Nodosilinea sp. E11: one gene and its partners. The protein of the gene in region 3 interacts with the protein of the main gene of each other region in a pairwise test. Links are inferred from orthologs where the notes say so. Each region holds a gene or a part of one and is shown on either strand. Other genes may lie near its edges. The genes, in order: RRF56_RS11705, rlmN and ftsZ.

Region 1 (10,241 bases), 820 kb from region 3 along the record:
AGGAGGCGGGCTGACGAATAGACCCCCCGGTGTCTGAGCCCAAGGCCACGGCACATTCTCCAGCAGCCACGGCAGCGGCAGACCCGCCAGAGGAACCGCCCGGTACCCGAGTGACATCCCAAGGGTTACCGGTGACCTGGTAGGCAGAGTTTTCGGTAGAGCTGCCCATGGCAAACTCGTCGAGGTTGGTTTTGCCCAGGGCGATCGCCCCCGCCTGCCGCAGTTTGTCCGTCACCGTCGATTCATAGGGGGGCACAAAATTCTCCAGAATCTTGGAACCGCAGGTGGTGCGCACACCCTCAGTACAGAGGTTGTCTTTCAGCGCGATAGGAATGCCGCTGAGCATCCCAATGGTTTCACCAGCGGCGATGCGGGCATCGACCTGGGCGGCCTGGGCCAGAGCCTGATCGCCAGTGACGGTCAGATAGCTGTGAATTTGGGGCTCCAGGGCTGCAATTTGGTCGAGGTAGGCCTGGGTAATCTCCACCGCAGAGCGTTCTTTGCTGACCAACTGTTGATGCAGGGCGCGGATGACAGACATGGGACTCCTTGACAACTAAAACCTGGGTGATCGACGTGCAACAGGCACCAACGTATCAGTATAGGAAGGATGGGGTGCGAAACGTCGTTAAACCTGAGAAACGTTTGAGCGCTCAAACGTTTTCAGGTTTTTGGGGGCAATGTCTAACCAGACGGGCTAATGACAGACGGGGATCGTTGCAAGCAAACATCCTCATGATGTCAGCGATAGCTATAAAAGTCGGTAGCCCCAAACTAAAGGCCCGAAACCAAACGGCTTCGGGCCTTTGCCAACTAGGGAGCGGTTGCCTTGGGGCGATCGCTAATCGCGGTTGATGGCAATCAGCAGCCGCAGAATGAACACAAACAGGTTGATGTAGGTGAGGTACATCGACAGCGCTGCCGATAGGTACTGCTCATCTTTGTAGGTGCGGGGCAGAATGAAGAAATCAACCACCGAAGCGCCGCAAAACACCAGCACGCCCAGACCCGAGATGGCGATGTCGAGAAACTGGGGAACGGGGCCGCCAAACAGGGCAAAGATAAACTGACCAACCACCGCCAGCAGCACGGCTACAATGCCAATGCCGATGGTGCGGGTGAGGGCGAGGCCGTCTTCTTCAGACAGGTTAGAGCCAATTTGCCGAGCGGCGATAAAGACGACTCCGCAGGCTAGCGCTGCCGCCCCGATACCGTTGACGCCTACGCCAGCGGTACCAATTGCCACGGCCAGCAGGCCGCTGAGGGTGTAACCCGTGAGCAGGCTATAGGTAGCCAGCAGGGGCAAAGCCGTGCTGTTGTTGCCCTTAGAGGCGACATTCATGGCCACAAAAAACAGCGCAATCTGAGCGATGAATGCAACCCAGAAGGTGGGCATAAAAATGGCCGGGTTGCTGGCCATGACGCTCAGACCGCCAAAGGAACCCAGGGCAGTCAAAATTAGCCCGCCGCCGACAAAGGGCAGGGCCTTTTTGATCACGTTGGGGCCAACTAGGGTTTGCCCCTTAGCCTTACTGATGGCTTCACGAAAATTACTGGTATTACTCAAAGCCCTATCCTCTACAACAAAATAGATTTGGCAAAATAGATTTAGCTGCCCCGGTCAGGGCGATCGCCTCAGCCAATCAAACGTCAGAGCTAGCTTAGCGGCTAAACCTAGGTAAGCCGTTTTTCCTTACTTAAATTTTAGTCAACTTTAATCAATTGGGTAGCCGTGGCGGGGTGTGGATATCTACCCGCCAGTTGACCAAGGGTCACAGGTCGCTAGGGATGGCGGGCAGGGAAGATTACCATCGAAATAGCCTCGAAATGGCCATTGAAAGGGTGACGGCGAGTTCAATTGTCTAACTTAAGGAGCGTGGGGATGGTGGTTGACGCACCCAGAGAGAAGTCTTGTGGTCAGCAGCGGTCTAATTCCCGCTCTAAAGGGGCATCGCGACGCAGGCTGAGCTTGATCTGGGGAAGCATAGCTCTGGTCTCGCTGCTCTGGCCTGCGATCGCCCTGGCCCAAGACAGCTCCCCTGTGCAGTCAGACCGCGTAATTCGCTCCAACCGACGGATCATTATTCGGCAGTCGCCTCATATCTTGCGCCAGCCACCGATCATCATTTTGCCCTACCCCCGTCCTATCCCCGAAGCCCAGCCGGTGCGGGTCGAGTTCGATGCCCAAGGCACTGAATGGGGGTCTGTCTATCTCGACAACCGCCTAATTTATCGACCCCACAACTTCGATCGCCAAGAAACTCTCTACCTGCCGCCCGGTGGCTACCGCCTCGAAATTACCGGAGTGGTGCGCTCCGATGTCTGGGCCAGTGGATACCTCGACCTGGGCCGCGATAGCTCCCGGCTGGTGGTGATTCGCTTCTCCAAAACCGAAGGGGTAACGGTATCGGGCAGCCCCTACGTGTGGATCCCAGACTAGGGGTTGAAGGTTGACAAGTGGAACCCCTCCGACCTGCCAACCTTCCGACCTGCTAACCCTAAGCTAGAGCTGCAATCTTGATCGCGTCAGGATGACCGGGGTTGCCGTGGATCACTAGACTGCGCTGGTTGGCATGGAGGTGACGGGCGATCGCATAGATAGTCTCGATCTCGTCGGGGGCTCCTGCCTGGACGGCCAGTTCTGCCAGGCTCAGCGGTTCTGCACTGTGGGCTAGCGCCTTGACCACCGCCTGCTGAAGGTCGAGCACCCCAGCGGCAGCCTGCTTGCCCGCCTCAACCCCCGGCTGGTGGTAGGCATTGATATTCACCAGCGAGGCGTAGAAGCCCACCGCCCGCTCATACAGCGCAATCATCGCCCCTACCGTATGGGCATTGACTTCGGGAATGGTCAGGGTAATCGAGCCGCGACTGTTTTCGTACAGAGCTTTGCGGGTGCCTTGCAAAAAGCCAAACAGGTAGTCGCCGCTGGTGGTGCCCGGCTCTAGCTCTACCGACTCGCCTGCGCGGTCTTTGAGCACCTCAATGAAGGTGACAAAGAAGCTGGCCACACCTTCGCGCAACTGCTGCACGTAGGCGTGCTGGTCGGTAGAGCCCTTATTGCCGTAGACAGCAATGCCCTGGTAAACCAGGTTGCCATCGAGGTCTTTTTCTTTGCCCAGCGACTCCATCACCAGCTGTTGCAGGTAGCGGCTAAACAGCAGCAGGCTGTCTTTGTAGGGCAGCACCACCATGTCTTTTTCGCCCTTGCCGTTGCCCGCGTAGTACCAGGCGAGGGCTATCAGAGCAGCGGGGTTGCGGCGCAGGTCGGGCACGCGGGTGGCAGTATCCATTTCGCGTGCGCCGCCGAGAATGGAGCGAATACTGATGTTTTGCAGAGCGGCGGGTAGCAGCCCCACCGCCGACAGCTCAGAGGTGCGCCCGCCCACCCAGTCTCGCATCGGGAAGGTGGTCAGCCAGCCTTCGCTGAGAGCCTGGTTCTCCAGCTTGCTGCCCCGCCCGGTGATCGCAACGGCCTGCTTGGGAAAATTTAGCCCCCGCTGCTCAAACCGAGTGCGAACTTCGACCATACCGTTGCGGGTCTCGGCAGTGCCCCCCGACTTCGAGGTGACAATCACTAGGGTGGTGGGCAGTTTGTCTTCGAGGCGGGCCAGCAGGCGATCGATACCTTCGGGATCGGTGTTGTCAATAAAGTGAATGTCTAGGGGCGGAAAGTCAGGCCCTAGGGCCTGGGCGACAAACTGCGGCCCTAAGGCCGAGCCACCAATGCCAATGGAGAGCACATCGGTGAAGCGCGCTTGGCCAGGGGGGCAAATGCCGCCGGTACGCACCTGGCTAGCAAACTGCTCAATGCTGGTCAGGGTTTCGAGAATGTCTTGCTTGAGTTCTGGGGTGGGGGCGAGGTCGGCATCGCGCAGCCAGTAGTGACCCACCATGCGATCTTCGTCGGGGTTAGCGATCGCCCCGGCCTCCAACGCGGCCATATCAGCAAAGGCTTTCTCAAAGCGGGGCTGCATCTGGGCGACGAAGTCATGGTCAAAGCCCATACGGCTGACATCGAGATAAAAGCTCAGACCTTCGTGGTAGTAGAGCCAGTCTTTGTAGCGTTGCCAGAGGTCAGCTGCGTCCATCCTGTCACTCCTCGGTCTAACCGTGTTCACTAACGTCCTGAGGTGCAGTTTAAGATAGGACGGCGACGACAACAAAAAGGCTAGCTAAACATACCGCTAGTCTGGGGCAAGGAGCGGTAAAGCGATCGCTCCAGATTGCTCAAATCACGGGACCGCGCCTCCGGAATCTCACCTTTAGCGGCGGTTTGATCCGTTAAACTGGCGGCGATCGCAGGTTTTCTAGCTTAAGCTCCACACATAGATTCTTCGGAGACAGTGTACTACTCTATCTCTGTGGGTAAAACGGTTAAGGAGTAAGGGGTATGGCGAATGGTACGGGGAGGCGACGTGGTCGCGTGCGCAGCGTTTGGGATGACTTTAGAGCCTTTGCCCTCAAGGGCAACGTTGTGGAGCTGGCCGTAGCGGTGATCATTGGTGGGGCCTTTGGGGCCATTATCACCTCTTTAGTCGAAGATATCTTGATGCCTGCCATCATTAACCCTCTGCTGGCAGAAGCTGGTACTGACTGGCGTGAAGCCGTTGTCGGGCCAGGCATTCGTTTGGGCAGCTTTTTGGGCACCATCATCGACTTTTTGATTATTGCCTTGGTGCTCTATGTCATTATTCGAGCTTTTGAGCGCCTGAGGCGGAAAGAGGCCGCCGCCGATCCAGAACCCACCATCGAAGAAAAGCTTAACGACACCCTGACTCGGTTGACCGACTACCTAGAAAGCCGTTCTCGGTAGTCACCATTGGACAGATCAGCGGTCTGACCCCGGGCAGAGACAACTTTTAGCCAGAGTCGCTATAGTGAGGGCTAATTATTGGCTTCTGCCTGGTTTTTCTATGGCTTCTCAGCGTCTCACCAAACTCATCGACTTTCTTCAAACCGAGTTAGCGGTCTCATCGGAGGCGATCGCTATGGGTCTGCGCAAAGCGGGGCAGACGACAAACTTATTGCCCATGGCACTGTGGCAGTACGGCTTGGTAACCACTGAACAGCTCAGCCAAATTTTTGATTGGCTTGAGGAGTTTGGCCCCGCTGCCCCCTAAATACGAGGGCAAGTGGTCGAGGCCAAGACTGCGCTTCAAAGTGTTGCGGTAGTTACCAATTGCCTTCAACTAAAATTCGTCGTCGCTATAGCTCATAGTCGATTCGTTATCGCGGCGAGACCCCAACAAATCAAGCCGATCGACCCGCACTACTGGCTTTGAACGGGCTGCTCCCGTAGCGCGATCTTGCCAGTGGTCGAGCTTAAGAGCACCGCTTATACCAATCAAACTACCTTTGCGCACATAGTTAGCGGCGACTTCGGCATTTTTGCCCCAGAGCTCTAGATTAAACCAGTCGGGCTTGTCATCTCGACTGGATCGCCGCCGCACCGCTAGGGTCAAGTTGCACACCACGGTGCCCGACTCAAAATATTTGACCTCTGGGTCAGTGCCGACGCGGCCTACCAGAGTCACCACATTGATCGTCATTAGCTGTACGCCCAACTCTTGCCCCCGCATTGTAGGCGAAACTTCCCCCCCTACGCCTGGAACCAATGGGAGATTAGACTCGTCATGGGGCAAGCTGTTGGCAGCCTCAACAAACAAGCGGCGACATCCTTAAAAATGCTTAAATTTCAAGGCCTACCATCAGCCAGTGTTTTTTTAGTAACTGATAAATATTCTTTTACTGGACGCCTTGATACGAAACGTAATAGAATCCACTTCGACATCAATGTTGGCCCCTCGGGTTCAACGTTGAAGTTGGTTTCCTGTCTTTTCATAGTGTAGGGGCGTTATTGCCTGTGGCTCTCTTCGACAGATTTTCACGCGATATGGGTATTGACCTCGGTACGGCCAATACCCTGGTGTACGTTTCTGGCAAAGGCGTGGTGCTGCAAGAACCCTCTGTGGTTGCCATTGATCAAGTCGAAAAGAAGCCCCTGGCGGTCGGAGAAGAAGCTAAGCGCATGCTGGGTCGTACCCCTGGCAACGTCTTAGCGCTGCGACCCCTGCGGGATGGTGTAATTGCTGACTTTGACACCGCTGAGCTGATGCTCAAACACTTTATTCGTCAGGTACATGAGGGCCGCACCCTGGTGTCGCCCCGAATTGTCATTGGCATTCCCAGCGGTGTCACTGGCGTTGAGCGTCGAGCAGTGATGGATGCGGCTCAGCAAGCAGGCGCGCGCACAGTCTATTTAATTGATGAACCGGTGGCGGCAGCGATCGGAGCGGGTCTGCCGGTAGCTGAGCCCACCGGCAACATGATCGTCGACATTGGCGGCGGCACCACTGAGGTGGCGGTACTGAGCTTACAGGGCACTGTGCTGAGCGAGTCGGTGCGGGTGGCGGGCGATGAGCTGAGCGATGCCATCTCTAGCTACATGAAAAAGGTGCATAACTTGGTAGTCGGTGAGCGCACTGCCGAAGAAATCAAAATCAACATTGGCTCGGCCTACCCTAACCCCGACGATCACGAGATTGCCATGGATGTGAGGGGTCTGCATCTGCTGTCGGGTCTGCCCCGTACTGTTACCGTAAAGAGTGCTGAAATTCGTGAAAGCATGGCCGAGCCGCTGTCGGTCATTGTAGAAGCGGTGAAGCGTACCCTAGAGCGCACCCCACCCGAACTGGCTGCCGACATTATCGATCGCGGCATTATGCTGGCCGGGGGCGGCGCTTTGCTCAAGGGGCTCGACACCCTAATCAGTCACGAAACCGGCATCTTAGTGCATGTAGCGGCAGATCCATTGAGCTGCGTGGTGCTCGGTACCGGGCGAGTGCTAGAAAACTTTAGCCAAATGGGGCGAGTTTTCAGCGGGCGGAGCCTCTAGGTCCGCGTTAGAGTCGTCATCTACCCCGAAAGTATGTTTGCTCTACGCCGCTGGTGGACACGTCATGCCCTCAAAGCGGGAATGGTCACTCTGGCCGTTTCCTCTGCTTGGCTATTGCGGGCCAGTGATGGGGCCTTGATCTACGAAGCCTATCACTGGATGACTCGGCCCTTGCAGCCGGGATTAAGCCGTGAACAGCAGTTTGAAAATAGCTATATTCTTGAGCTTCAGCAACGCATTGTGGAGCTAGAGAATCAAAACCGCGCCCTCCAAACTCTCGATGCCTACGAAGGCACCATTACCACCGAGGGCATTCGCGCTACGGTAATTGGTCGGGGGGCCGACCACTGGTGGCAGCATGTCATTCTCAATCGGGGCACGCGCAGTGGTGTGGCTGTGGGCCATGTAGTGACCGGCCCGGGTGGTCTAGTGGGTCGGGTGGTCGCGGTGTCGCCCAGCACCTCACGGGTGTTGTTGGTGAGTGACCCTACTAGCCGGGTGGGTGCGAAGGTAAGCCGCAGCCGCGCCATGGGCGTGGTGCGAGGGCAGTCTAACAACCGGGTGGTAATGGAGTTTTTTGAAAAGCTGCCTGACATCAACACGGGCGATGTGATCGTTACGTCTTCCTATAGTCGTCTGTTCCCCCGCGATATTCCCATCGGGCGGATTGAATCGATTGATCTAACCAAAAGCCCTGCTCCAGAGGCGGTGATTCAGCTATCGTCGCCGCTGCCGGTGCTGGAATGGGCCATTATTCATCCGTTTGAACCTCAAGAGACCGTTGACGATCCGGTGCTACCTGGGGCCAACCCAGAGAACGGGGCAGTACCGGATGACAACGCTGGGTCAGGGTTATGACCCAGGGTCTGCGGGTAGCATCGCTGCCGCTATGGCGGCGGCCTTGGGTAATTAATAGCGCTGTCACGGCGGCTTCGGTGGGGGCTTGCCTGCTGCTGCTGCCTAGCCGGATTCCGGGGATGCAGCTGCTAGGAGTGACGCCCCACTGGCTGCTGATCTGGGTAGTTGCCTGGAGCATTAAACGAACTCAATGGGAAGCTGCGATCGCAGGGCTAGTGCTAGGGCTGCTGCAAGATGCCATGACGTCTCCCGACCCGACCCACACCCTCAGCCTGATTGTGGTCGGCGTGTTGACGGCCCGGCTGCAAAAGCAGCGCTACCTGCAAGAAGACATCGTATCGGTAGCGCTAATTGTCTTTGCGATGGCGGTGATTGCTGAAACGGTGCTGGCGCTGCAAATTAGCTTTCACCAGCTCATATCGACCACGTCTCTCTACCCACCCCTGGGCAAAATCTGGCTCTACCACCAGCGCATCGCCCTTAGCTCGGCTATTTTAAGCAGCTTGTGGGCACCGGCCCTCTACTATCCGCTTAACCGCTGGTGGGATCGCTACCCGTCTGACGGGTAGAAGTCTGGCAAGTAGCGATCGCAACGAGAGCACCCCTAGCGTCAGTGTCTAGAGACGGTGTCGGTTTAAGGTCGATCGCCGCTGTAGCATCTGGCAGGCCGTCCACAGGTTAGGGATTAGGTGGGTAGGGCGAAACCCCTGGAGATAGGTGTTGCTGCGAATGCCGCAGGTCACGGCAACGGTATCGAGTCCGAGGGTTTGACCCGCCATAATGTCGGCTTCGGTGTCGCCAATCATCCACGACTGGCTGAGGTCGTAGCCCTGGCGCTGCTGGGTGGCGATCGCCGCTTGCAAGCGCTCAATTTTGTGACTAGCCTGGTTTTGGTAGGCGGCTTCTACCTCAGGCATGCCGTATAAGTCACTGATTGCCCAGCCGAGATCGTGCTGGTCTAGAAACCGCATCACCTGGTTGGGGGGCCGCAACGTAACCAGTACCACCCGCACCCCACACTGGTGCAAAATATCTAGGCCTTCACGGGCCTGCACCTGTACCTGATCGTGATCGAGTAGGGTGGCGTGATTGACGATGCGGCTCACCTGGCTGAGAAAGCTGTCAATATGATGACCTTCGAGACCCGACCAATGGGCAATTTGGCGATCGGGCACGCGGTTTTGTTTAAAGGTCCAAAACTGGGACTTAGAGAGGTAACGCACGGTCAAATTGTCGCCTTGAGCTGTAGCCAGGGCTTGAACCCAAGCTAGCCCCTGGCGATAGGTGGCGTAGTAGCGCTCAGAGACATCGGCTATGGGGCCGTCAAAGTCGCAAAAGATTGTAGTTGCGGACATGGGCTACAGAAACTCCTCACCGTTAGGGCGACCTGGTGCATACCACCAACTGACACCTTGTATAAGCTTTGTTAATGGTTTCTTTACAAACCTCAAAGCTCATTTACTGTAGCAACCTCCATTCAAAATGGCTACTGGGTATCCCCTTAGTCTTCGCTTCACGGTGATACTCCGTTGAATGAAAAAGCTCGCCTTCAAGCGGGGGCATCGCGATCCAAAATCAGTGTTACAGGGCCATCGTTGTGAATCTCGACCTGCATCGTCGCTCCAAATTGGCCAGTTTCGACGCACAGACCGCTGTCTCGTAGCAATGCCACAAACGCGTTGTACAGAGCCTCGGCCTGGGCTGGAGGGGCTGCCCCCTCAAACGAGGGACGGCGACCCTTACGACAGTCGCCGTAGAGGGTAAACTGGCTGACCACCAAAATGTCGCCCCCAATTGTTTGTACAGAGTGATCCCAGCGATCGCCCTCCTGGGCCGATCTTTGACCGTCGCTATCCAACGACGGAAACAACCGCAGATCTAGGCACTTGCGGGCCATCCAGGCCAATTCTGTGGTCGTGTCGGTGGGAGCAATACCCACCAGTAGCGTTAGCCCCCGGCCAATGCAGCCGACCACGTTGCCCCCTACGGTAACGCTGGAGGCCGTCACCCGCTGCACTACGACTCGCATGCTAGCTGCTGCGCAAATTTTTGCTGCCACACCGTTCGAATCTGCTCTGCGGCCTGAGCCATATCGGTGTCGCTAGGAGCCTTGCCCAGGGTGCGAAACACCTGGAGTTCGAGGCCCTTTAGGCCCAGTTCTTGAGGATGTTGCCCATCCGGGTAGCGGGGTTGCAGCACAAAGTGAACATGGTAGGGTGGCTGGTCAACCCAGAGGCTGACGTAAACCCGCTCGGCCCCCATAGCCAGGGCGATCGCCTCCGACATCTGCTGCAAAAAAGGTCCCATAGAGGCCGATTCAGCCTCAGAGAGATCCCAGAGGTTTTCACGATGGGCACGGGTTTTGACAACTACCGACCCCAGCCCGTAAGGGCCAACGCAGTGGTCAGCCACCCACCACGAGTTTTCGGCAATGGTGCCGCCGGGTACGGTCTCTTTCCCGGCCAAAATTTGACAGGCTAAACAATCG
Region 2 (10,261 bases), 1.3 Mb from region 3 along the record:
ATCAATTCCACAGCTGCGGAAGGAAGCATCGGTTTGCTAAAGTCGGGGAGGTAATCGTTCCTCCTAGCCATTTCCTATGGTGTATTCCCCCGAGGTCGGGTTTGCCCCCGGCGACCTGTGGAGCAAAATTCAGCGGCAAACTCGCCATGCCCTAGACTACGGTGCCCTACAACCCATCGATACCCGCTATGAGTTTGTGGAGCAGGGGGGAATGCGGTTTCTGGTGAGGATTTTGGCCAACCTGGTGCGCAAAGAGAAAGCCGATCTGGCCCAGCGGGCTAGTGGTGCTGCGGGCAAACCCTTTAATCCGTTTTTGCCCTACGACCCTGACCTGTTCGTAGCCGACCTATCGACCACTCACCTCTGCCTGCTGAATAAATATAATGTGGTCGATCATCACATTTTGATCATTACTCGCGCCTTTGAAGACCAAGACACTTGGCTCACTTTGGCTGATTTTGAGGCCCTAGCCACAGCCATGGCCGAGATCGATGGTTTGGCCTTTTACAATGGCGGGCGGCGGGCTGGTGCCAGTCAGCGGCACAAACATCTACAACTGGTACCACCGCCGCTGTGCCCCGATCGCAGCCCCCTGCCCCTAGACACCATCGTCACCACCCTGGCCCCGAGCCTCGGCAGGCCGGTGTCGTCTCCCCTGTTGCCCTTTCGCCACGCAATTTTGCCCCTAGACGCTGAGTCTGGCCCCCAGGGAGACACTATGCTGAGCACCTACCGCAGCCTGCTTGAGCACCTAGGGGCCAAGTGGGAGCAATCGCCCCAAACCTTGCCCTACAACCTGCTGGTCACCCGCACCTGGATGATGGCCGTGGCCCGTCAGCAGGAGAGTTACCAATCGATTCCGGTAAACTCGCTGGGGTTTGCTGGATCGCTGCTGGTCAAAGACCCAGCGCAATTGGCGCTGCTTAAATCGATGGGGCCGATGACTGTGCTCAAACATGTAGCCTGCAGCGAGTTTTAGCCCATTTTCAGCAGAAATCGGTACACTGGTCGGTAGAACAGGCTTACTCGACCTTTAGTCTCTCTGGGGGCTGTCCGTGCCGTCGATCATTGGAATTCTGGCGTTAATCATCATTGGCTATACCGTTGGCTCAGTACGCATTATCAACCAGGGTACTGAGGCCCTAGTCGAGCGACTGGGGCGCTACAACCGCAAACTTAAGCCAGGCTTAAATTTCATTGTGCCCGTGCTCGACTACATCGTGCTGCGAGACAGTGTGCGCGAACAAATTCTTGATGTGGCCAAGCAAGGGGCCATTACCCGCGACAACGTGTCGCTAGAGGTAGATGCGGTGGTGTACTGGCGCATTTTAGAGCTAGAGCTGACCTACTACGCCATTGAAAATGTCGAGCAGGGCATTGAAGAACTGGTAACGACTACCCTGCGATCGGAAATCGGCAAGATGGAGTTTGAGAAGACCTTTTCCTCCCGCGATGAATTGAACCGAGCCCTGCTCTCCCAACTCGATGAAGCCACTGAGCCCTGGGGGGTCAAAGTCACACGGGTTGAAGTGCAAGAAATTATTCCTCCCGAAGAGGTGAGGCGATCGATGCAGTTGCAGCAGGCGGCAGAGCTGAAAAGCCGGGCCATGGTGCTCGAAGCCCAGGGCGAGCAGGAAGCTGCCATTAAACGGGCCGAGGCCACGGTGCAGTCGATTCAAATGCTGTCTAAGGCCTTGGCCGATCGCAGCGACACTGGCGAGATTCTCAACTATCTGCTAGCTCAGAGCTACGTGGAAGCCAACCAAAAGCTTGGGGAGAGCGACAACTCCAAAGTGGTCTTTATGGATCCAAAAATGTTGACGGAAGGACTCGTAGATCTAATGCGCACCAACACGACCACCCCCAAGCCCAGCACCGACCCCGATAACTTCCCCAGCCGTCACCGTCGCTAGGGATTGCGATTAGAAACTGTTCAATAGCCTACAACTCTCTTGTAGAGGGTGATTGGTCAGGCTTTACAAACGTGAGCAACGTATCTCCTCAAGCATAAGCAGGATCGCCGAGTACCCAGCCTTACAGTCAGCGCGAAGAGAAGCCAGTAGAATAAAAGACTGTGCCTTCTTTGCTGCCATGGCTGTTACCCCTCTATCTACCACCGATGATTCATCTCGGTCGATTCCTGCGACGTTAGCAGCAGCCAACTCGCCCCTACTGGGTCAATCTCTGGAAGAGCTGACCGCGTGGGTGCAGGCCCAGGGGCAGCCCAGCTATCGGGGCAAGCAGCTGTACCAATGGCTATATCATCAGGGGGCGCGATCGCTCCAAGATATCACCGTATTTCCCAAGGCCTGGCGACAGGCGATGGAGTCGGTTGATGTGGGCCGCTCGACCCTGCACCATCGGGTTGTCGCCAGCGACGGCACCGTGAAATATCTGCTCAAGCTGCGCGATGACCAAGTGATTGAAACCGTGGGTATTCCATCGGCTAAGCGGCTGACGGTGTGCGTGTCATCCCAGGTGGGTTGCCCCATGGCCTGTGACTTTTGCGCTACGGGTAAAGGGGGCTTTATTCGCAACTTAGACGTTCACGAGATCGTCGATCAGGTCCTGACGGTGCAGGAAGACTTTGGTCAGCGGGTAAGCAACATCGTGTTTATGGGCATGGGCGAACCGCTGCTCAACAGCACCAACGTCGTAGCCGCTATCCGCTGCCTCAACCGCGATGTGGGCATTGGCCAACGCGCCATCACCCTATCTACGGTGGGCGTGCCGGGCCGCATTCGTGCCCTGGCTGCAGAACAGCTTCAGGTAACCCTAGCGGTGAGCCTGCACGCCTCCAACCAACCCCAGCGGCTTCAGCTCATTCCCAGTGCCGGGGCCTACCCCCTAGAGGTGCTGCTCGATGAGTGCCGCGAGTACGTGCAGCTCACCGGTCGGCGGGTGACCTTTGAGTATATTTTGCTGGCCGGGCTCAACGACCAGCCCACCAACGCCACTGAGTTGACCCAGCACCTGCGCGGCTTTCAGAGCCACGTCAACCTAATTCCTTACAACCCCATTGACGAGGCCGACTACCAGCGCCCCAGCGAGGCCAGCATTCGCAGTTTTGTCGCCGAACTCGAGCACCGCCGCATTGCCGTTACCGTGCGCTACTCGCGAGGGCTAGAGGAAAATGCCGCCTGTGGCCAGCTGCGGGCGTCTCGCCAGTAGGTCTAGGCCAAGAGGGAGATCTCGTCCAAATTGGTGGGGTTGCCCCCCTCTGAGCGCAACGGTTTTTGTTAAGTTAATGACACATAGGGCTCTGCCATTCTCATAAAGGGATGGGCAGAGCTTTCCTGACCTTATGATTATTTTCCTGGAATGGCTCTAGCTCCTCTGCCGCTACTAACGCCCCTCAAGGCCACCCCGCTGGATGTCTCTCATTGGCTGCTCACCCTGTCGCGGGTGCGGGTGTCGGTGCACGGCCAAGACCGGCTGCCGCCTCACCAGCCCATGGTTGTGGTTAGCAACCACCGCAGCATCATGGATGCGCCGCTGCTGATGAGCGTCGTAAATCGCCCAGTGCGGTTTGCCTGTCACCACTACATGAGCCAGGTGCCGGGGTTGAGCAACGTCATCAATGCCCTCGGCTGCCTACCGTTAGATACTCCCGAGAAAGGCCAAACTGCCTTCTTTCGCCGGGCCATGAAAGTGTTAGGGGATGGTGAGTCGGTGGGTATTTTCCCAGAAGGGGCGGCTCCCATGGTGAATCAGACGACCCCGGACAATTTGAATGCATTTCAACGGGGATTTGCCCACTTAGCGTTGCGGGCACCGGTAGAGGAGCTGTTTATCGTACCGGTTGCAATTGCGGCCCATCGGGAAAGCAATAACCCGATGGTGCCCCTGCGGTGGCTGAGCTTTTTTGACGCCTCTGAGCCCCTCTTTCAGCAGCCAGGGTTACATCCAGCGGTATTGTATCAACAGGTAGATGTGCTGATTGGACATCCGGTGCGAGTCGACCATCGCCTGCGATCGCGCTACCGTAGCAAAGGAGCCAGTGCCCTAGCCACTGAGCTAGCCCAGTGCTGTCAAGATGAAATTGCGACTTTACTCAAACAGGGCTTCTATTAAGGGCTGGCTGTTGCTGAACGGTTCATTGCCTGCTGCCCTGCTATTTGTTGATTGCCCATGCCAGAACCTGATGGTCTAAAGCTCTATGCCCCGGCGGGGAAACACCCCCACCGGCCGCTATTCATCTATTTGCCTGGCATGGACGGCAGTGGCGAACTCTTCTCAGCCCAGTGCGATCGCCTCAAGCACCATTTTGACATTCGCTGCCTCGTCCTGCCTAGCGATGACCTATCCTCCTGGGACAGTATGGCCGCTCAGGTGGTGCAGCTGATTGGGCAAGAATCGATTGCCAGGCCGGTTTACCTCTGTGGTGAATCCTTTGGAGCCTGCCTGGCCCTGCGGGTAGTGGCCCTAGCCCCAGCCCTGGCCAGCCATTTAATTTTGGTCAATTCGGCCTCGTCATTTCACCGATTTCCTTGGTTTCACTGGGTAGCTAGCCTAACGACCTGGGTGGCACCGCCGCTCTATCAGGGGTCTACCCTGGGTAGCCTGCCCATGATGGCCGACCTCAGCCGCATGGGCGTCGCCAATCGCGAGGCATTGATTCGAGCCATCGGCACCGTCTCGCAGGCCAGCACCGCCTGGCGGCTGAACCTACTGTCTCAGTTTCGGTTAGAGCCCCTGCGACTGCACCGGGTCAAAGCTCATACCCTGTTAGTGGCCTCTTTGAGCGATCGCCTGCTGCCCTCCCTCGAAGAAGCCCAGCGCCTGGCCACCCTACTGCCCAACCCCCGCATTTACCCCCTACCCCACAGCGGCCATATCAGCCTGCTCGAAGACGGTGTTAACCTCAAAGCCATTCTGTCCGCCGTCGGTTTTCTGCCCCCCGACCAGCACAATAGCCAAGAGCTGGCCTCCGAAGACCCATGTCCAACCCTGATTGCCTAGACAACAGAAGGTTGAGATATCGGTGAATCGGTAGCTCAATCCCTAAAATGAGCAGCAAAATTTGAGATCAGCCGGCATTAGACACAGCTCCTTCAACTCAAACTCTTACGCTCGCACTAACTTCAGCACCGTCACCTCTGGCGGACAACGCACACGGCCTGGGGCATAGCTGCCTAGGCCTCGGTTCACGTACAGTTGGTTGCGCCCTACCCGATGCAAACCCGAGGTCCATTCCCAATGGCGGATTATTTTCAGGCAGTGGCGTTTGCGGTGGGGCAGACCAACGGGCAACCGAGCCAGCACCGACAGCCGCAAAGCCTGACTGAGGGCGGGGGCAGGCCCCAAACCGGGCAGCACGATTTGGCCGCCGTGGGTGTGGCCCGAGAGCTGCAAATCGACCCGCCAGGGGGTTAAAAATTCGGCACTGTCGGGGTTGTGCGAAAGCACCAGTCGGGGGTGAGACGAGGGCAATGCATCGAGCACTTGACGGGCGGCACAAAAATCGCGCGACCAAAAGTCGGCTAGCCCCACCACCGGCAGCTCATCACCTAGGGGAAAGGCCATATCGTTCCAGAGGGTGCGAATGCCGACCTGTTGGAGCGATCGCAGAATCGTATACCGCCCGCCCAGGGTAATGTTGTCGTGGTTGCCGAGCACTGCGATAGTGCCATAGCGACTTTTGAGCTGGCCCAGGCAATCCGCTAGCTCAAAAATAGGAGCCGGATCGTTGGTCACATAGTCACCGGTCAAGGCAATCAAGTCGGGGGCCAACTCGTTGACTTGAGCGATCGCCTGCTGCAACAGCCGAGGCGAGAGCCGCTGCCCATCGTAGTGAAAATCAGACAGCTGCACAATGCGGCACCCCTCCAACCGCTCAGGCAAATTGTGAAGCGAGACTGTCACCATTTCCACAGTCAGGGGGCTAGTGAACAAGGGGCGCATAGAAGATCACGAGACATCATCCGCACGCTAGCTCGTTTACCTCCCCCTTGCCACCAGAGCGAGACTAACTTCAGCAGGCTTTATCAAAACTGGCGATCTAGCTGCCCTCAGCTTTGTTTTCAAACGACCCCATCGATAGGCTAGACCCACCAAGGCTCACGACGCGACGAGGGTATAGCTGGACCAAGCTTTGACGAAAAAATACCCAGCCAGCAGGGCCAGTAGCAGCCGAAACATAATAGTCACCGCCCGGTCAGGCAGGCGGGGCAAATAGCGGGTGCTGACCTGCACACCAATTGCCCCCACCAGCCCCAAAATCAGGCCGGTAGCCAACTGCACATTGCCCGCCTGGGCATGCCATAGACAGGCCCACAGGCCCGTAATCACGATCGCGCCCAAACTGGTCTGCACCGCCGCCTTAATTGGCTCGTGCAGCAGCAAAATTTGTAATGGCACCATGACCACACCGCCGCCTACCCCAAACAGCCCGGCCAAAAACCCAGCCAGACCGCCAATGCCCAGGCGCAGCACCGTCGGCGATAGCCGCTGCGGCACAACCTCCGGCAGCCCAGTTTCGCCGTCGACTTCGGCCCGCGTGGCCTGGCGAATCACCTGCTTTTTTAGCCCAATCAGGTAGATATTGAACAGTAGAAATAGACCAAAAATGGCTAGCAAGGCATGTTCTGGCAGGGCAGTGGCCACGGCTTGCCCCAGATAGGCGGTGACTAGGGCAGGCAGGCCTAGCATCGCAACATGATTGATTTTCAGAAAGCCCATACGCCAGTTTTGCAGGCTACCGACCAAGGCAATCAACGCGACCGCTAGGGTACTCGTGCCTACCGCCTGCACCCCCGACAGGCCTAGGGCCACCATTACGGGCACCATCACCGTGCCCCCCCCAATGCCCAAGAAACCGGCCAGCACCCCCGCCAACAAACCAGCCAGCGCCAAAATTAATCCGGTACCCACGCGTCCTTCCTTTCCCTATCGGGCCGATGCCCCATTATGCGGGCAAAGCGCCCACCTGCATACAGAACAGCACAATAGACTGACCAGCAACCTCAGCATCCCAATCCAATCACCAGGGAGCTAGATGGCGGTGGGTACAGTCAAGCTTGGGCCTGGGCTACAGGGCGCACAGCAGTCTCTGGCCCCAGTAGCGAAATGTAGGGGGTGCGGAAAAATTCTTGGGCAACGGCTTCGGCATCGAGCACCGTCACGGCGGCCACCATGTCTTGAAACTGCTGGTCGTACTCGACCCCCAACCCTAAAATTTCGTACCAGCCCAGCAGTTGAGCAATCTGAGCGTTGGTTTGCTTGCCCAAAGCGTACTGACCCAGCAGTTTGTTTTTGGTCGATTGCAGTTCTTCGTCAGAGAGTAAGCTGGTGCACAGACGCTCAACCTCAAACCGCAGCCCTTCTAGGGCGGTAGCCGTGTTCTCGGGAGCGGTACCAATGTAGGCCACAAACTGCGACAATCCCAGGCGGGTAGGGTAAAAGGCTGACACATCGTAGGCCAAGCCGCGTTTTTCGCGCAGCTCGACAAACAGGCGGCTAGAGAGGCCGTTGCCTAGGTAGGTGTTCAGCAGCTTCAGGGCAGGGTAGGCAGGGTGCTTGACAGAGGCAGCCGAGTAACCCACCATCACAATCGACTGATTGGTTTCTTGGGTGACCACGGAGCAAGTGGGCGCGGTCGTTACGGCCGGTAGGGTGAGGGCTGGGAGTGGCACAGCGGGGACTGACCAGTCGCCCAGGGCCCGCTCAACTTGAGTCAGAGCGGCCTCAGGGGTAATGCGGCCGACGATAGTGACCACCACATTGTCGGGGCGCATGTGCTGGCGGTGAAAGTCCAGCAGGTCTTGCTGGGTGATGGCTTCTACCGTAGTTTCTGTGCCTACGCCGGGAAGAGCGTAGGGGTGATCGCCATACATATCACGGCGCAGCTGGTTGAAGGCTAGGGTAAAGGGCTGCTCCTGCATGGAGCGAATCTGCTGCAGGGTGAGACGGCGCTCTAGGTCAATCTCGTCGAGGGGAAAGCTGGGCTGACGCAGCACAGTGGCGGCCAGGGCAAAAATTTCGGCGAAGTCTGTAGAAACGGTTTTGAGGCTGATCACGCTGTAGTCGGCGGCGGCATCGGTGCCGAGGCTGGCACCGACCGACTCAACGGTTTCAGCGATCGCCATTGATGACAATTTGGCCGTTCCCTTAGTCAGCAATCCCATCAAGAAGCTCACCAGCCCTGCTTGCTGGGGGGTCTCAAAGGCACTGCCAGCTCGAATAAAAATGCGGGCTGAGACAATGTCGGCGACGGAGTTTTCTAAAACGAGAACCGTTAACCCGTTGGCTAAAACAGTGCGGTGTAGGCGCGGCGCTTGGAGAAGAGAAGCTGTCACAGGCAAAAAATAACTAGCGAAGGGAACAGTTGAAGCAGGAAACCAAGCGTAGGGATGACTACGAGGGCGGAAACCAGCGCGGCTCTGGCCAGTTTAACTATAGTCTGCCCAGGGGGCTTAGGCCGGGCGCAGAATGGTAGACACGTAGCGCAGGGGAGTGAGGTACTGAGCCGCTAGCTGACGCAGGTGGGCTTCGGTATAGCTCTGAAGGGTGGGCACGTAGGCAAGACAGCGCTCGGCAGCAGCAATGGTGCCGTAGTAGCCGTAGAGCCCGGCCAGCTGCCCTGGGGCTTCGGTCGAAAAGGCGTAGTCGTTGCACAGCAAGCGCTTGGCCCGAGCCAACTCAGCGTCGGAGATCGGTTTGGCCACCAGCTCACTAATGCGATCGCACACAATCGCCTCTACCCGGTCAACATCGTCGCCATCGAGCCAGGCCTGAATCGTAAACAGACTGCACTCCCGCTGCATAGAGAAGCTGGCCCCCACATCTTGCACCAGCTGGCGGTCTTCCCGCAGCTCACGCACCAGCCGCGACGATCGCCCCTCAGCCAAAATTGCCGCCAGTATATCTAGGCCGTAGGCCGTTTCGAGCTGGTCAATGCCGGGGCCGAGCCAGGCCATGCACAGCCGCGACTGCTCTAGCCGAGGCAAGTACAGGGTTTCGCGGCGCACCCCACTCAGGGTGGGCACCGGGGCCACTGCTCTGGGCGGGCAGGGCGGCGGCGACGCAAACCCTCGAAAGGCATGCTTGACCATGGCCACCGTCGGCTCTAGGGGAATGCCGCCCGTAATCACCACCGTCATGTTGTCGGGCTGGTAGTAGGCCTGGTGAAAGCAGCGCATCTCTTCGGGCGATCGCTGCTGCAAAATCTCCGCCGTGCCCAGCACTGGGCGACCGTAGGGATGATCTTGGTATACCAGCTCCGACATCGCCTGATAACCCAGCCAGTCAGGGTCATCCTGGGCCTGGCGAATTTCTTCGAGCACCACCTGGCGCTCGCGGCCAAACTCATCGGCAGGAATCGCCGCGTGCAGCAACAGATCCGCCAGGTAGGGCAGGGTCTGAGGCAACATCTCGGCGGCAATGGTGATAAAAAAGTGGGCATAGTCGTGGCTCGTGGCCGCGTTCGTCATGCCCCCCTGGGTTTCAATGGCATAGTCAAAGGTCCCGGGAGGCAGCTGATCCGTGCCCTTAAAAATCATATGCTCCAGGAAATGAGCCATGCCTGACCACTCTGCCGGCTCAGTAACCGCCCCGGCCTTCACCCAAACATCGGCCACTACCACGGGCGTTGCCGCAATCTCTTGGTGGATAAGGGTAAGCCCATTCTCCAAACGAATTACACTGGCGGGAAAATCAACCGAACTCAACGGCTCAAGCCCTTAAACACACATCACCGACGCTTTACCGACAGGTTGAGATAACTTGGCCACCCCCTCCAGAGCCAGGCTTTCGCCTCAAGTTAACCCTGCTGTCAATACTAGCGTTCAAGTAAGCTAAATCACATTTTTCCAAATCTTGAGAAAGTTGGTAGAGCAAACAGGGAAAAACAAGCCCAACCGCAAAATTCCCCCATCTCACGGAGAGAGACAGGGGAATTGAAAATATTGAGGGTTCCACCGCAGCGCCGTCTTACCTCAGTTTCCGACCTGGGAAAACCAGGTGGGTGCCTTGGCATTTGGCTTAAAGTTTCCGAGTACAAGCTCGGTCTACTGCCGCCGATGCAGCTTAGCTCCCGTTCGGAACAAACATAGATCGACAAACATTGTTGGCAGTCACCAACGCCGTAGTGGAACTCTCAACATCATAACCAACAGCCTGGGGCAAACCGCAAGGGGAAAACCGACCTTGATCTATCCTGCCGCCCCAACCTCGGTGATCTAATATGGCAGCACTAGGTTTGGCCCTGTGTTTTCATTCCCGCTTTTCCCTATGGCTCCTGACAATTCTGCCCCTACCGCCA
Region 3 (10,112 bases):
CTAGATCAAACCCCGTCTACTCGTTTAGAAGCGGGAAGAAATGACCCACCGGGCCTTGGCCTTGGCCAATGGCCAGAGCATGGTTGAGGGCGCTGGTCACGTAGTCTTTGGCGGCTTGGACGGCAGTGAGGGGGTCTTTTCCCAAGGCTAGGTTAGCGGCGATCGCCGCCGACAGCGTGCAGCCGGTGCCGTGGGTGTGCTTGGTTTCTACCACTTCTGCCTCTAGCACTACGACCTCGCGCCCGTCATACCAGATATCGGTACTGCGTAAGTCAGCGGTCATGCCGCCGCCTTTCACCAAGACGGCCTGGGGGCCGAGCTGATGGATTTTGCGGGCGGCCGCTTCCATATCGGCCAAGGTCGCAATGTCTAAGCCGCTGAGCAGCTGGGCCTCGTAGCGGTTGGGGGTGAGAATGCAGGCCTGGGGAATCAGGCGGCGGGTGAGAGTGGCGATCGCGCCATCGTCAATCAGCTGTGCCCCAGTACGCGACACCATCACTGGGTCGACCACTAGCGGAATGTTGCTGGGCAGGGATTTTAGGGCTGTAGCCACTGCCTGAATAATGGCTTCATTCAGCAGCATGCCGGTCTTGATACCCTGCACGGCAATGTCGCCGGTCACCGCATCGAGCTGGGCGATGACGGCTTCAGGCGACAGCGCATCGACCCGCGTGACCCCCAACGTATTTTGGGCGGTAACACAGGTCAGCACGCTGGTGCCGTGAATTCGGTGGAAGGCAAAGGTTCGTAGATCGGCCTGAATACCAGCCCCACCCCCACTGTCTGAGCCAGCGATGGTGAGGGCCGCAGGCCATGAGGGCGGCAGGGTCATGGCTAACGGTTGTTGTTGGGTCGCCGCCGCTGCAAAAATTCGGGAATGTCGAGCCCGGCTCCCAACCCGCCACTCCCCCCACTGCTAGCCGGAGGGGTAATGGGAGGAGCCGCCAGGGTGCGTTTAAAGGGGGTAACGCGGGCCACCTCGATCTCGGGCTGAGCCCCGGCACGAGTGTTAAAGCCGGTGGCAATCACGGTGATGCACACCTCACCCTGCATGCGCTCGTCGATCACGGCCCCAAAGATAATGTTGGCGTTGGGATCAACCCCTTCGTAGATGATCTCGGCAGCGGCATTGACTTCATGCAGGGTAAGATCGGATCCGCCCGTGACGTTAAACACTGCCCCAGAGGCACCGTCGATGGAGGATTCGAGTAGGGGAGAGGAGATCGCTGCGATCGCCGCTTCCCGCGCCCGCGACTTGCCCGATCCCATACCAATGCCCATCAGCGCCGTACCCGCATCGGCCATAATGGCGCGCACGTCGGCAAAGTCGACGTTGACTAAGCCGGGGATGGTAATGATGTCAGAAATGCCCTGCACCCCCTGGCGCAAAATGTCGTCGGCGGTGCGGAAGGCTTCCTGCACGGGGGTCTGCTCAGAGATCACCGAAAGTAGCTTGTCGTTGGGGATGATAATCAGCGTATCGACTCGGCCCTGGAGGGCGGCAATGCCCTCGTCGGCCTGGTTCATGCGGCGGCGTCCCTCAAAGGTGAAAGGGCGTGTGACCACACCTACGGTAAGGGCACCGGCTTCCTTCGCTACCTCTGCCACAATGGGGGCAGCCCCCGTACCGGTACCGCCCCCCATACCAGCGGTGATAAAGACTAGATCAGATTCTTCTAGGGCGGCGGCAATTTCTTCGCGCGACTCTTCGGCGGCTTTCTGGCCGATAGCAGGGTTGCCCCCCGCCCCTAGCCCACGGGTCAACTTTTGACCAATGTGCAGGCTGTTGGTCATGGTGGTGTTGTCGAGGGCCTGGGCATCAGTGTTAACTGACCAGAACTCAATCCCGGCGAGGCCGCTGCTAATCATGCGGTTGACGGCGTTACAGCCGCCACCACCGACCCCAATTACCTTAATGCGGGCGACGCTGCTGGGCAAAGCCGAGTTATTGGTGTACGTTTCTCCGGGCATAGCTCTGGCATTATGGGGTTGACTGGAGTTAAGCTCGCCGTGGCTAAATGGGTTAGACGGGCTAGCGAAGGCGGTCACAGCATCAGCCGACGAACGCGGATCCGAGGTCGCAGACTCAGCTTGGTGAGATGAGTAAGCCTCGTAGCCAGCATCGCTGTGGCCAGCACCATTGCCGTGGGGATCGTCAGGAAGCATAGAATTTGAGGCCGTAGACAATATATTAATTACCCGTACTAGATAACCGAAGATAGCACCTAAGCCCTAAAAATCTAAACCCCAGCTGATTCTAGACAACTATAGAGTACTTCGCTGAAAAAAAACAAATTGCCTTGGCAAGTCTTAAACTACCTGATTTAACCACTGAAATTAGAAAAATAACCGCTCCAGCCCAAATATATGGAGTCAATTTTGAGTGGCAAAAAGCCCTGGTTGGTGAAAGGGTCTAAGGCCAATCCTTTGAGCGATCGCCCTAGACAATTCTTTTAGATGACTCTCCTAGACGATTCAAGGAGTGGATCCTGAATTGGTTGATGTTGCTCGGGCTGCTGGGCTAGGAGCGTCTACTACGGCGACCGACGGCACCTCAGGGTTGCTGAGGTCAATGCGGGCCACCTCGGTGTCAGAGAGCTGGTTGGGGAGGTTGCGCATTTTGTCGAGGGTGGCCAGCTGTTGCTCTAGCTCTGGGCTGTAGGGGCCTAGGTAGACGGTGCCCAACGCGGTTTCGAGCACCAGGTTATTGGGGTCGTGCCAGTTAATTTCGCTAATGGTGACGGGGCTGTTGCTGATGGTCTCGTAGATTTGGGGCCAGTAGCGTTGGTACTGGGTCTGAATGCCCCGCAGTTGCAAAGTCGGTAGTTGTGGAGAGGCGCTGCCTAGGCCAAAGCTAGCCAGGGGCATCCAGGCCCCGTGGGCATCGAGAAACCCAGCCTGAAGATATTGAGCATCGGTGGTGTCGGCATTGCCGACGGGCAGCACCAGTGCCACGGGTACGCGCTCCTGCACCCGTACATTGAGGCGGGGCGGCAGCAACTGCCGGGTGACTTCGGCCGTCACAATCGGGCCGCGATCGCGCAGCTGTCGAGCTAAGATTTCTGGCTCGACCTTCATCAGGGGCTGCGGGTAGGCCAGCGGTACCAGGCTCTGCACGGTCTCATCGCTGAGCAAGTGGTTGCCGCTGACATTGATCTGAGCTGGGCTCTCGATCAGCCACACGGGGCGGGTCGCTCCCCAAAAGATGGTGGCCGTGAGGCCCGTCAAAGCCCAAAATCGCCACAACGCCTGGCTAATCGAAATTCGCCGGCGGCGGCGGAGGGTTTGCCGTCGAGTCTTGAGTTCGTCGCGGGAAAGGGATGAAACGCGGGTCATGGCATCGGGGTAGAGCTGCTAGCCCAGGGATAGGAGCTGCCACAAAACGCTGGCCGCAGGAGTCAATCGGGCTGAAACCTCTGCTGACTTTGGGCCGCCTTTAGGCTGATGCCGATTTTAGCGTCTGTAGAGATTCCTGCAACGCTTTTTCCCACCGACTGGCTAAATCGGGGTCGGTAAAGGGAATGCGGTAGGTTTCGCCGCTGGTGGTGGCGATCGCCAACTCAATGGTGCCCTTGGCCGAGTCAACATCGTCAGCCGCCGGCTGACCGTCAATCTCTAGCTGAAGGGTGGCCACCTCGTGCAGCGATAGGGTGGTTAAGTCAATGGGGCCTTGGCGGGTGGGGCGGCCCCAGGTGAGGTCGTCGCCCCGCTGCCCCAGCATTGAGCGAATGTCATACTTACTGCGATCGAACTCGGTGGCCCAGGCCTCATAGGCCTGCACCTTTTGAAATTCGTGCCAGCCGGCCCAAGCTAAACCAATAAATACTGCCAGTAGGGGCAGCCACAGCAGTCCTCGTTCCATGGGGGTTATTGGGAAATGAGTGAGCAACCGGCGCGAGCCGGGGGGTATGCCTTGTATCCTAAAGCCTGGGTCGGCTTACCAAAATGTAAAGTCTTACTACAGCGGGTAACGGAACATCCCGCCCCCGTGGAAAAGTAAGCCTTAAGCAGGCAACCTGCTGACTTAATTCACGTTATGGAGGCTGGTACATTGGTATTTTTACCTATTTTGGCGGCGGTTCCCCACACCCCTAGCTGGAGCCCCACGGTGGGAGCGGTCATGATCCTTTGCAATATTTTGGCCATTGTCATTGGCAGGCTCACGATCAAGTATCCTAGCGCTCCGCCAGCGATGCCCTCGCCCTCTCTGTTTGGTAATTTTGGTCTGCCCGCCGTGCTGGCTACCACTAGCTTTGGCCACTTGCTTGGTGCCGGGGCAATTTTGGGTCTGGCCAACTTGGGTGTGCTCTAGCGCAGCGCCTTTGGGGTCAAGACATTTGAGGTCAAGAGAATAGTTGGCGATCGCCGTCGGTGGAGGTGGCGCGGCTGCTCTAGGGTGCGCTGGGGCTCTAGGTCAGTCTTGCGTCTACCTCGGCCAGGCGATCGGCTTCGGACTAAGCCAGGGCTTCGCGACAGTCAAGTTCTTGGCTAGCAGCCAAAAATCGATCATCGAGGCGGCTGAGGCGCTGACTCGTCGGTGTAGTCTGATGTCACCCAGGCGTTGAGGGTAGTGGCATAGGGCCGTAGCCTGTCGAGTTGTTCTTGTATTCAGTCGGGGCTAAACACGGCCCGATAGATGAGTTTTTGACTTGTATATGGCCCTTGCGGCGATCGACTAGGCCCAGGGGTAGCAGTTCACTCTGCACTCAAGAGTTGTCGATGGGAACGGTAGTTTGCTCAAGCACCTTTTGTTAGAGACTAAGGATCGGCACTCGCAGACTCGACTGGTCCATCTGCCGAGCATTGAACGCATAACAAAAATGGCCGACTAGGAATTTTGCCGCAGGGTGGTATCGGCACAGCGCTAGACGCCGGTGGGAGCGGTGGCGGTAGACGGCTCCCCTGATAGGGAGCCTGACAGGGCTGGGTGAACACTAACACGACCAAAATTCACCCAAATTGTAAACGTCAAGCCAGCAGATTTTAGCTTACAAAAGTATCTTGCGATCTTGAGTAGACGTCTAACGGCTGCTCAAATTATGTTAGTTCTACTTCGGGTCAAGCCTGCTTATGGATTGACCTGGCAACGGTGCTATCGGGTCGGTTTAGCGCGATCGCGGCGGTGGGCAAAGGGCCAACTGTCATGGAAGCGTTAGCCGGACCCGAGTCAGACTCCTGCCAACCCGGAGCGATCGCTGGACTCCAGATCTAGATTTGCGTTTAGCCTAAACCTGTTCCCTGTAGCTATTTCTTCCTATGACACAACTCACTTCAGGTTTAAAACCTTGTCGAACAGTATGGCCAACCGATTTGCCCTAAAGCCTACGTCGCCGGTTTCACAGTCGAGCAGTGTGGTACGGATCCATAGCGCTATCGCTTCTGCCTCAGCTCCGGCTCGGCAACTGCTGTTGATTGATGATGAACCGGATATCTGCTGTTTGGTAAAAGATGCCCTGGGAGAATTTGAGGGCTGGCAGGTGACGACCTGTCAAAATCCTAGTCATCTCGATGCAGTTAACTCGCCGCTGTGGGATGCTATTTTGCTAGAGGTCTCGGTAACTCGGCTGGGGGGCTTTGCCTTAGTACCCGCCCTTCGTGCCAACCCGCTCACCCGCCAAAGCCCGATTGTGCTGTTGACGTCTCAGGTGATGCCCCGAGACTACGCCCGGTTTCAGCAGATGGCGATCGCGGGTGTGATTCCCAAGCCCTTTGACCCAGTTACCCTGGGCCGTCAGATCGCTGTGCTGTTGGGTTGGCCCGAGGCTAGGGGCGGTTGCTAGCCGCGACCACTCTCTCTCTCCCAGTGGTTTTTCTGTTGTTTGCACCCTATGTCTCTACTGCCCTCTTGGCACTTAACCCCCACTCGGCAGGCCATTCTAGACTTTGTAGCCGATGTCACCAATCCCAGGCATCCCGATTTTGTCGATCGGGCCAGTCGCATTGCTGTGTTCGATGACGATGGCACCCTCTGGCCCGACTGCCCAATGTCATTGCAGTGCTACTTTTTGATCGATCAAATTCAAGCGCTGGCCCCTAAGACCCCGGCTGTCGCGAACCGACAGCCCTTTAGAGCCCTGCTAGAGCAAGATTATGTCAGCCTGCAAACGGTGAGCAAGCCAGATCTGCTAGCGCTATTTGACGAGATTCATGCCGGGCTGACGCCCGAAGAATGCGCAGCGTTAGCCCAAGACTGGTGGGGCAGCGCTATTCATCCTCATCTGGGTCGGCCTGTGGGGAGCTGTTACTTTCAACCCATGCAAGATTTGCTGGCCTACCTGACGGAGCACGGGTTTGTTCCCTATATTCTGACCTCTGGCAGTCTCGATTTTGCTCGGGTGGCAGCAGCAGTATGCTATGGACTGCCGCCTGAGCGGGTGATTGGCAACAGCCCCCGCACCCGTCTGAAGTTTTGTGCAGAGCGAGCTGATCTGGTCAATTTGGCGAGCCTGGGTAGTATTGCTCCGCCTGAGGAGGCAGTAAATGTCTTACACCGGCATCTGGGGCGGCGACCGGTGCTGGCGGCTGGGAATGGCCTCAGTGACTTGGCGGTGTTAAGGTACACCGCCAGCGGCCCAGGCCGTCGCTTGACGCTGCTGATCAATGCCAACCTGCCGTCCCCGATCGCCTCGGTAAACCCTGCCCCCGCTAGCTTAATGCGGCGATCGCCGCCGGGCGTGCTACCGGCAGATTTGCCCCGAGGTGGGCTGATGGTAGAGGCTGAGCGAGACTTTAGCCAACCGTTCCCGACGGTGGCGGTGCCTCTATCGGCTGTGGGGTAGCCAGCGATGCCTGCTGACTGCGTTCCCAGAAAAAGCCCAGGATGTTAGCTATTTGAGACAACATCAGCAGGCCCGACAGCGCTAGGCCTTGGCCCAGGGGGCGCTGGGGAAGAGGATAGGTGAGCAGCTGCCAGTAAAACCGCAGGGGCTCTACCTTGACCTGACCTGCCTGGCGGCGAGCTTTAACCTGGTGGAAACAGTAGGCTCCTCGACCGTAGTTAAAGTGCTGTCGCCAAAACCGCTTGAGAGACAGGTGATGGGTGTGGTAGACCTGCATGCCCGGAGCGTAGGCCATCGGCAAGAGATGCTGAAGCCAGCGATCGCAGAATTCGCGATCCTCCCCCGCAGCCAGGGAAAAGGCGGTGTCGAACCCGCCCAACCGCCGAAATTGCTCTGTGGCCATGGCAAAGTTGTTGGAGGCAAAAAAGCTGGGCTGGTGATGGGTGTTGTAGTAGTCGTAGAGGTAGTCGATTAAAACCTGGCTGGCGGTTGAAAAGAGATTGTCAGGAAGGGCATTGATGGTGTGGCCGCCGACGAGGGCCTGGGGCTGGGTTTGCAGCTGGGCCTCTAGGGCTTGCAGCCAGTCGGGTGCGGGCTGGCAGTCATCGTCAGTAAAGACCAGGTATTGGCCCTGAGCTTGGGCGGCCCCGGCATTGCGGGCGCGGGCGGGGCCGCCGTTGGTCTGACGCAGCAGGGTGAGATTAAGGGTGCTTCTAAAAGGGGCTATGGTAGAGGCCATAGATTGGGCGCTGCCGTCGTCTACTACCACCACCTCAACGCGATCGCGCGGGTAGTCGAGCTGAGTTAGGGCCGTTAGACAGCGGGTCAAATACTCAGCTCGGTTGTAGGTGGGAATCACAATCGAAAAGAAATAGGCTGACATAGATGACATCTCACAGGGATGGTGCGGTACAGGTGGCGTCGTCCTGATAGTGCGCTAACGATGTTCCTAATGAATCATTAGCTCTAGGCCCTGGGGTCTTTGACCGGGCTTTGAGCAAGATTGGAGCATGGCGTTGGCTTTGCGGCAGCCGCCCAAGGAGTCACTGACATCAACTATGCTTTAGCAACGACTTTCAAGAGCCGCTATCTGGAACTGCCTATGCAGGTCAAACTAGACCGTTTGAGATAAAGGGCGATCGGTAGAAGCTACTCCATTGCCCTGCTTTATCTTCGACCATTCTTGGTCGGTAAAGTTTTCGTGGTAAGAACGCTCAACGTTGATATTCCAAATGTCGTGGCTTTCGCCCACAATATTTTTAGCTGCTAGTAGCGCCGACAACATGGAATGATCTTGGTTGTTGTAACGATGCATGCCATTGCGGCCTACCGTTTGCAGGTTTTCAAACGTCTTGATGTAGTCCTCTAGCACCTTAAGATGCTGACGATATTCGCCGTCATACACCGGGTAGGCCTTAAACTGGCGAATAACGCAGCCATCCTCTACATCTTCTGCTTCAACCCCTAGGCTTAGACGGGCGATCTCTTGGGAGGCCAGTTTGATCAGCTGATCATTGGGCATTTCCCACAGATCGTCTCCTTCGCTGCAAAAATATTCCATTCCCAGGCAGGTTTTGCTCGGATCAGGCACCATTTCTGGGCTCCAGTTCTTGAAGTTTTGAATGCGTCCCACCTTAAATTCAGGGCTGTGAATGTAGAGCCAGTTATCAGGAAAAAGATCGGGCTTGTCGATCACCAAAGACACAATTAAGAAATCGCGATACTTTAACCCCCGTGCCGCCGCGAGTACCTCCTCCGGAGGCAATGGGTCAAGTCGGTGCACCAACAGGGCGATCGGCATTGAGTTGATAAAGTGATCGCCGACTAAATCAAAGGTTTGGTCTCCTGTTTTGGCTACTACTTTAGTAATACGTGTGCCTTCGCGCTCAACTCGTACCACTTCGGTGTTGAGATGTACCGGTGAACCATGCACATTCAGCAGGTCTTGGCAGCGCTCCCACATCATGCCTGGGCCGAGGCGAGGGTAGTCAAAGGTTTTGATCAGGCTTTTAGCATTTTGATTGCCAAAGACCGCATTGAGAACTGCTTGCTTAAGTGACATATTCTGAATGCGCTGAGCAGCCCAATCGGCTCGAATCTGGCTACAGGGAATGCCCCAAACCTTCTCAGTGTAGGTCTTGAAGAAAATGCGGTAGAGCCGTTCACCAAAGCAATCAATCACCCATTCTTCAAAAGTTTCAGGCTCAACGCCTTGAGCTAAGTACTTACGACTTTTGGCTTTTAAATAGCTGAATAGAATGAGAGCACTAGTAACTGGGCCTAGATTTTTTAGGGTTTTTAATAAAGATAATGGATAGTCGTAGAATTTGTTGTCATAATAAATTCTTGATAGCCGAGGTGTTTGGATGAAATCATCACCTAAAATTTCTTTCCAAACTACCTTTACTTCGTCTACTTTAGTAAAAAAGCGGTGGCCACCGATATCGAAGCGATAACCTTTATAGGTTTCAGTGCGAGAAATACCACCTACCTTATCGGCTTTTTCCAGCACGATTGACTTACGACCATGCTTCATTAATTCATAGCCTGCGGTCAATCCGGCTGGGCCACCACCGATGATAACTACGGGAGAAGAGTCCATCGATTTTCAAATCTCCGAAAAACAATTGTAGACTGCGAGACTTAGATATACTCTTAAATGCTAATACTCTCGACGCAGATCAAGCAACTTTGTTGCGGGTCTCAGGTGTAAGGAAGGGTTAGTCGATGAATACCAGGCCGTTAGCTGCTTAGGTTTTTAGCCAAGATAGCTTTCGGAAATGATACCTTACTGAGCCGTAGGCAAAGGCTGCACCACCGTAGATAAAGTAAAACCAATGCCACGGAATCACGCACAGGGTAAATAGCCCTCCCCGCTTGCGCCAGAAAAAGTGATAGACCCGACGATTGATGATTAAGAGGCTAAGGGCGCAGGCGATCGCCACTAGTCCCAGTCCAGGTAAAGCCCAGAGGGTTGCTAAACTCCCTACTAAAACAAAACTGAGCACCACGCTCAAGCGATTCGACCAATCTAGGTTGAGATCGTTCATGGGCTGGCGCTGGTTAAGAATCAGCTCAGTCCAGGGGAGGGCACGGTAGAAAATTTCGGCTCGCAACAGCGAGATGGGCCGCCAGCACTTAAGGTGTTTAACCTGAATATGCTTGCATAGACGAATGCTGTATCCCGCCTGCTTCAGCCGGTAGCCCAACTCAATGTCTTCGACGCAGGGTTTGAGGTAGCGTTCGTCGAACCCGCCTACGGCCTTAAAGGCCTCAGCGCGAACGGCCCCGCAGGCCCCCCAAAAGGTGGACGCAATTTCTGACGACACCTGG

Evidence for each region.
Region 1: the proteins of ftsZ (region 3) and RRF56_RS11705 interact in binary tests that used the Escherichia coli proteins (3 or more experiments, as listed by UniProt). The link is inferred for Nodosilinea sp. E11 from one-to-one orthologs.
Region 2: the proteins of ftsZ (region 3) and rlmN interact in binary tests that used the Escherichia coli proteins (3 or more experiments, as listed by UniProt). The link is inferred for Nodosilinea sp. E11 from one-to-one orthologs.

The regions. Positions count from the first base shown.
Region 1 is NZ_CP136520.1:2,121,655-2,131,895, forward strand. What follows is about bases 4,933-7,879. They hold RRF56_RS11705 (rod shape-determining protein), read left to right. Parts: upstream 4,933-5,863; coding sequence 5,864-6,895; downstream 6,896-7,879. Other genes in these bases: RRF56_RS11695 (DUF2949 domain-containing protein), read left to right, coding at 4,933-5,120; RRF56_RS11700 (single-stranded DNA-binding protein), read right to left, coding at 5,190-5,549; mreC (rod shape-determining protein MreC), read left to right, coding at 6,929-7,753; mreD (rod shape-determining protein MreD), read left to right, coding at 7,750-7,879. Outside these bases: Asp-tRNA(Asn)/Glu-tRNA(Gln) amidotransferase subunit GatA, read right to left, coding at 1-541; RRF56_RS11675 (Bax inhibitor-1 family protein), read right to left, coding at 842-1,567; RRF56_RS11680 (hypothetical protein), read left to right, coding at 1,883-2,440; RRF56_RS11685 (glucose-6-phosphate isomerase), read right to left, coding at 2,499-4,088; large conductance mechanosensitive channel protein MscL, read left to right, coding at 4,391-4,813; more of RRF56_RS11695, read left to right, coding at 4,914-4,932; more of mreD, read left to right, coding at 7,880-8,322; RRF56_RS11720 (HAD family hydrolase), read right to left, coding at 8,371-9,108; dtd (D-aminoacyl-tRNA deacylase), read right to left, coding at 9,303-9,782; RRF56_RS11730 (diadenosine tetraphosphate hydrolase), read right to left, coding at 9,770-10,241. UniProt on the Escherichia coli protein: Forms membrane-associated dynamic filaments that are essential for cell shape determination. Acts by regulating cell wall synthesis and cell elongation, and thus cell shape.
Region 2 is NZ_CP136520.1:4,262,622-4,272,882, reverse strand. The notes cover bases 1,165-4,131. They hold rlmN (23S rRNA (adenine(2503)-C(2))-methyltransferase RlmN), read left to right. Parts: upstream 1,165-2,091; coding sequence 2,092-3,171; downstream 3,172-4,131. Other genes in these bases: RRF56_RS21195 (lysophospholipid acyltransferase family protein), read left to right, coding at 3,322-4,074; RRF56_RS21205 (stomatin-like protein), read left to right, coding at 1,165-1,913. In the rest of the region: RRF56_RS21210 (ATP adenylyltransferase family protein), read left to right, coding at 77-979; more of RRF56_RS21205, read left to right, coding at 1,056-1,164; RRF56_RS21190 (alpha/beta hydrolase), read left to right, coding at 4,132-4,962; RRF56_RS21185 (metallophosphoesterase), read right to left, coding at 5,068-5,904; RRF56_RS21180 (sulfite exporter TauE/SafE family protein), read right to left, coding at 6,061-6,873; RRF56_RS21175 (M16 family metallopeptidase), read right to left, coding at 7,014-8,303; RRF56_RS21170 (pitrilysin family protein), read right to left, coding at 8,415-9,668; septum site-determining protein MinC, read left to right, coding at 10,231-10,261.
Region 3 is NZ_CP136520.1:2,934,807-2,944,918, reverse strand. What follows is about bases 1-2,818. They hold ftsZ (cell division protein FtsZ), read right to left. Parts: upstream 2,167-2,818; coding sequence 835-2,166; downstream 1-834. Other genes in these bases: RRF56_RS15285 (cell division protein FtsQ/DivIB), read right to left, coding at 2,476-2,818; thiD (bifunctional hydroxymethylpyrimidine kinase/phosphomethylpyrimidine kinase), read right to left, coding at 17-832. Also shown: more of RRF56_RS15285, read right to left, coding at 2,819-3,336; RRF56_RS15280 (hypothetical protein), read right to left, coding at 3,437-3,862; photosystem I reaction center subunit PsaK, read left to right, coding at 4,037-4,312; RRF56_RS15270 (hypothetical protein), read left to right, coding at 5,090-5,212; RRF56_RS15265 (response regulator), read left to right, coding at 5,298-5,780; RRF56_RS15260 (HAD family hydrolase), read left to right, coding at 5,829-6,779; RRF56_RS15255 (glycosyltransferase family 2 protein), read right to left, coding at 6,730-7,662; RRF56_RS15250 (NAD(P)/FAD-dependent oxidoreductase), read right to left, coding at 7,894-9,381; RRF56_RS15245 (glycosyltransferase), read right to left, coding at 9,530-10,112. UniProt on the Escherichia coli protein: Essential cell division protein that forms a contractile ring structure (Z ring) at the future cell division site. The regulation of the ring assembly controls the timing and the location of cell division.